2 regions of the Streptomyces sp. NPDC048270 genome follow, and region 1 is predicted to be linked to the other one. Evidence: riboswitches for the same ligand, from Rfam matches in the RefSeq annotation. Region 1 holds a riboswitch; the other holds the start of a gene.

What was found. Region 1 has a riboswitch for ZMP and ZTP ahead of glyA (serine hydroxymethyltransferase). Riboswitches for the same ligand answer to the same signal wherever they lie in the genome.
Region 2: another riboswitch for ZMP and ZTP. It lies ahead of AB0D66_RS10225 (bifunctional 5,10-methylenetetrahydrofolate dehydrogenase/5,10-methenyltetrahydrofolate cyclohydrolase); the one in region 1 lies ahead of glyA (serine hydroxymethyltransferase).

What each region holds. Positions count from the first base shown of each region.
Region 1 covers NZ_JBEZLV010000034.1:27,619-30,062, forward strand. Annotated here, with positions in the region: gene rocD (ornithine--oxo-acid transaminase) at 1-1,121, opposite strand, end outside; ZMP/ZTP riboswitch at 1,231-1,321, shown strand; gene glyA (serine hydroxymethyltransferase) at 1,356-2,444, shown strand, end outside.
Region 2 covers NZ_JBEZLV010000008.1:106,381-108,824, reverse strand. Annotated here, with positions in the region: gene AB0D66_RS10230 (class I SAM-dependent methyltransferase) at 1-720, opposite strand, end outside; ZMP/ZTP riboswitch at 778-872, shown strand; gene AB0D66_RS10225 (bifunctional 5,10-methylenetetrahydrofolate dehydrogenase/5,10-methenyltetrahydrofolate cyclohydrolase) at 924-1,769, shown strand; gene AB0D66_RS10220 (peptide MFS transporter) at 1,895-2,444, shown strand, end outside.

The sequences.
Region 1 (2,444 bases):
GTCGACCCGTGGGTGTCCTTCACCAGGACGCCCCGCTCCATCAGCTTCTCGGAGATCTGCCGTCCGGTCCCGTGCGACGGCTCGATGTCCACGCCCGCCCACAGCCCCCGCCCCCGTACGGCGGTCACCGCGCCCCCGCCGACCAGCAGGTTCAGCTCCCGGTGCAGGTGGTCGCCGAGCTCGGTGGCGCGCTGCTGGTACTCGCCGGTCTTCAGCATCGCGACGACCTCCAGGCCGACGGCGCAGGCCAGCGGGTTCCCGCCGAAGGTGGACCCGTGCTCGCCCGGCCGGAACACGCCGAGCACGTCCCGGTCCGCGACCACGGCCGAGACGGGCACCACCCCGCCGCCGAGCGCCTTGCCGAGGATGTACACGTCGGGGACGACCTCCTCGTGGTCGCACGCGAAGGTCCGACCGGTGCGGCCCAGCCCCGACTGGATCTCGTCCGCCATGAACAGGACGTTCCGCTCGCGCGTGAGCTGCCGTACGCCGGGCAGGTACCCGGCGGGCGGCACGAGCACCCCCGCCTCGCCCTGGACCGGCTCCAGCAGCACGGCGACCGTGTTCTCGGTGATGGCGTGGGCCAGCGCGGTGAGGTCGCCGTACGGGACGATCTCGAAGCCCGGCGTGTAGGGGCCGAAGTGGTCGCGCGCCTCGTGGTCCGTGGAGAAGGAGACGATCGTCGTCGTCCGGCCGTGGAAGTTGTCGGCGGCGACCACGATCTTCGCGTGGCCGTCCGGCACGCCCTTGACCTCGTACCCCCACTTGCGGGCGGTCTTCACGGCCGTTTCCACCGCCTCCGCGCCCGTGTTCATGGGCAGGACCATCTCCTTGCCGCACAGCGAGGCGAGTTCGGTACAGAAGTCGGCGAAGCGGTCGTGGAAGAAGGCGCGCGAGGTGAGCGTGACCCGGTCCAGCTGGGCGCGGGCGGCGTCGAGCAGGCGGCGGTTGCCGTGCCCGAAGTTCAGCGCCGAGTAGCCGGCGAGCATGTCCAGGTACCGGCGGCCCTCCACGTCGGTCATCCACGCGCCGTCCGCGGACGCGACGACGACGGGCAGCGGGTGGTAGTTGTGCGCGCTGTGCGCGTCGGCGGAGCGGATGGCATCAGCAGTTGTCGACACGGGGTCTCCGATCGTCCGTCAGGCCTGTGACGAGGGTGGCGTCACCCTCCATCCTCGCTCGCCGAAGGGCTGGAGAAACCTTTCCCGTGGCGCGCCCGCTAAGGTGGGCGGTACGCACGGCGACTGGCGTACGGAGAACGAACTCCGGGGGAGTCGTGCGCGCTCGACCGCAGACAGGGCCGCTCGCCTGGGCCTCGCGGGGTACCGATCACATCGACCCCGGAGGAGCCCGCCATGTCCGCGAGCCGCCATCCCGCCCTTTTCGCGACCGACCCCGAGCTGGCGTCGTTCGTCGCGGCGGAGGAAACCCTGCAGGCCGAGACCCTGCGCCTGATCCCCAGTGAGAACTACGTGTCCGCCGCAGTCCTCGAGGCCTCCGGCACGGTGCTGCAGAACAAGTACAGCGAGGGCTACCCGGGCCGCCGCTACTACGAGGGCCAGCAGAACATCGACCGGGTCGAGGCGCTGGCCGTCGAGCGGGCGAAGGGCCTGTTCGGGGTGGACCACGCCAACGTCCAGCCGTACTCCGGCTCGCCCGCGAACCTGGCCGTCTACCTGGCCTTCGCCGAGCCGGGCGACACGGTGATGGGGATGGCGCTGCCGATGGGCGGGCACCTCACGCACGGCTGGGGCGTCTCGGCGACGGGCTCGTGGTTCCGGGGCGTGCAGTACGGGGTCCGGCCGGACACCGGGCTGATCGACTACGACGCGGTGCGGGAGCTCGCGCTGGCGGAGCGCCCGAAGATCATCTTCTGCGGGGGTACGGCCCTGCCGCGCACGATCGACTTCGCGGCGTTCGCGTCGATCGCCGAGGAGGCGGGCGCGGTCCTGGTCGCGGACGTGGCCCACATCGCGGGCCTGATCGCGGGCGGGGCGCACCCGTCCCCGGCGGGGCACGTGGACGTGATCTCGACGACCACGCACAAGACGCTGCGGGGGCCGCGCGGGGCGATGCTGATGTGCCGCGAGGAGCACGCGAAGGCCATCGACAAGGCGGTGTTCCCGGGGCTGCAGGGCGGGCCGCACAACCAGACGACGGCCGGTATCGCGGTGGCGCTGCACGAGGCGGCGCAGCCTGCGTTCACCGCGTACGCGCACGCCGTGGTGGCCAATGCCAAGGCCCTGGCCGAGGCGCTGCTGGCGCGGGGCTTCGACCTGGTGTCGGGCGGTACGGACAACCACCTGATCCTGATGGACCTCACCTCGCGGGACGTGCCGGGCAAGGTGGCGGCCAAGGCGCTGGACCGCGCGGGGATCGTGGTGAACTACAACACGGTCCCGTTCGACCCGCGCAAGCCGTTCGACCCGTCGGGGATCCGGATC
Region 2 (2,444 bases), on a different contig from region 1:
CGCGACGAACGGGCCTTCGCGTTCGATCTGTTCGTGCAGCTCGCGCAACCGGTCCCGGTACTGCCCGACCGTGAAGCCGGGCACCATCCAGATCACCTTCCGGAGAAAGTAGATCACGGCTCCGATGTCGTGGAACTCCGTGCGCAGCCGTTCCGAGCGCAGGTCGACGACTTCCAGGCCCGCCCTGGTGGCGTCGGTCACGGCGTCGTCGGGGTGCCGGGCGCGCCGGACCTCCTCCGGCTGCGGGCCGAGGAAGTACTCGACCAGCTCGAAGACGCTCGCCGGACCGACCTGCTGGGACAGGTAGGTGCCGCCGGGCCGCAGGACCCGTGCGATCTCGTCCCACCAGACGGTGACCGGGTGCCGGCTGGCGACCAGCTCGAAGGCCCCGTCGCCGAAGGGGAGCGGCGGCTCGTCGGCGTCGGCGACCACCACCGCGCCCAGCGGGTGCAGCAGCCGGGTGGCCCGGTCGATGTTCGGCGGCCAGGACTCGGTGGCCGCCGTCAGCGGCGGCAGCGGGCCCGCGCCGGCCAGCACCTCGCCGCCGCCGGTCTGGATGTCCAGGGCGGACCGGACCGTGGCCAGGCGCTCCTTGAGCAGCCCCTGGTAGCCCCAGGACGGGCGCTCCTCGGTGGCCCGGCCGTCGAGCCAGGAGAAGTCCCAGCCGTCCACGGAGACCGCGTCGGCTTCGGCGACAAGGTGGTCGAAAGTGCGCGTCATGTCTGGATCGTCCCAGGTCGGGCGCCCGTCATCCACCGGATATGTCGACTAGAGTGGCCCGCGGGCCGTGACTGGCGTTCGGGTGGATCACCACCGGGGAGCGGCCCGGCGTACGTGGCGTACGCCGACTGCCGCGCGCCTGGGCGAACCGCGATCCGCAGCGACGTTCAGGAGACCCCGTGACGACTGCCACTGCCCAGCTGATGGACGGCACCGCCCTCGCCCGCCGCATCTCGGAGGAGACCGCCGCCCTCGCGGCGAAGATCACCGAGCGCACCGGCACCGCGCCCTGTCTCGCGACCGTCCTGGTCGGCGAGGACCCCGCCTCCGTCACCTACGTACGGATGAAGCAGAACCGTTGCGCCAAGGCCGGGATCACCTCCCGCCACGTGGAGCTGCCGGCCGAGACCACCACGGAGGAGCTGGTCGCCACCCTGACCGCGCTCTCCGAGGACCCGGAGATCAGCGGCATCCTGCTCCAGCACCCCGTCCCGCACCACATCGACGAGCGCGCCGCCTTCGAGGCCATCGCCCCCGGCAAGGACGTCGACGGGGTCACCATGCACTCCTTCGCCGCCATGGGCTTCGGACTGCCCGGCTTCGTCTCCTGCACCCCCGGCGGCATCATGCGCCTGCTCGCCGCCTACGACGTGGACCTCACCGGCAAGCACGCCGTGGTCGTCGGCCGCAGCGCGATCCTGGGCAAGCCCGCCGGGATGCTGCTGCTGGAACAGAACGCCACCGTCACCTACTGCCACTCCCGCACCCGGGACCTCCCCTCGATCGTGCGCCAGGCCGACGTGCTGGTCGCCGCAGTCGGCAGGGCCGAGTTCATCCGCGGCGAGGACATCAAGCCGGGCGCCGTGGTCCTGGACGCCGGGTACAACGAGGGCAACGTCGGCGACGTGCACTTCGAGTCCGCCGCCGCCCGCGCCTCGCTGATCACGCCGGTACCGGGCGGGGTCGGCCCGATGACCATCGCCGTGCTCCTCGAGCAGACCGTGCGGGCCGCCGCCGCGCAGGCCGGGCTGGACCTCGCGGACCTCTGACCCCCTCCGCGCCCCCTGCGGCACGCGGAACGCCCCGGGCCCTTCGGCCCGGGGCGTCGCGTTTCCCCCGGTAACGGGCCGAAGGACCGATCCCGGCACTCCGCCCCCGGCGCTGCACTGGACAGGTGAACGGACCGAAGGACACGCAGACGCAAGCACCCCGGCACCCGAAGCGGCATCCGCGCGGGCTCGCCACCCTCGTCCTCGCCGAGCTGTGGGAGCGCTTCAGCCTCTACGGCATGGTCGCGATCCTCGTGCACTTCCTCGCGGCCTCCCGCGGCCACGGCGGCATGGGCCTCCACGAGGGCACCGCGGAGGCGGTGGAGGGGGTCTACATGGCCATGATCTCGCTGCTGGCGCTGCCCGGCGGCTGGATCGCCGACCGCTTCCTCGGAGCCCGCCGGGCCGTCCTGTGGGGCGGTGTGGTCATCATGGCCGGACACGTCCTCATGGCCTTCCCGCAGCCCGCCGTCGTCTGGCCCGGCCTGGTCCTCATCGTCATCGGCACCGGCCTGCTCAAGCCCAACATCTCCGCGCTCGTCGGCCGCCTCTACGCCGCCGACGACGACCAGCGGCGCGACGCCGGCTACTCGATCTTCTACATGGGCATCAACCTCGGCGCGGTCATCGCCCCGCTCGTCGTCGGCTACCTCGGCGAGGAGGTCGACTGGCACC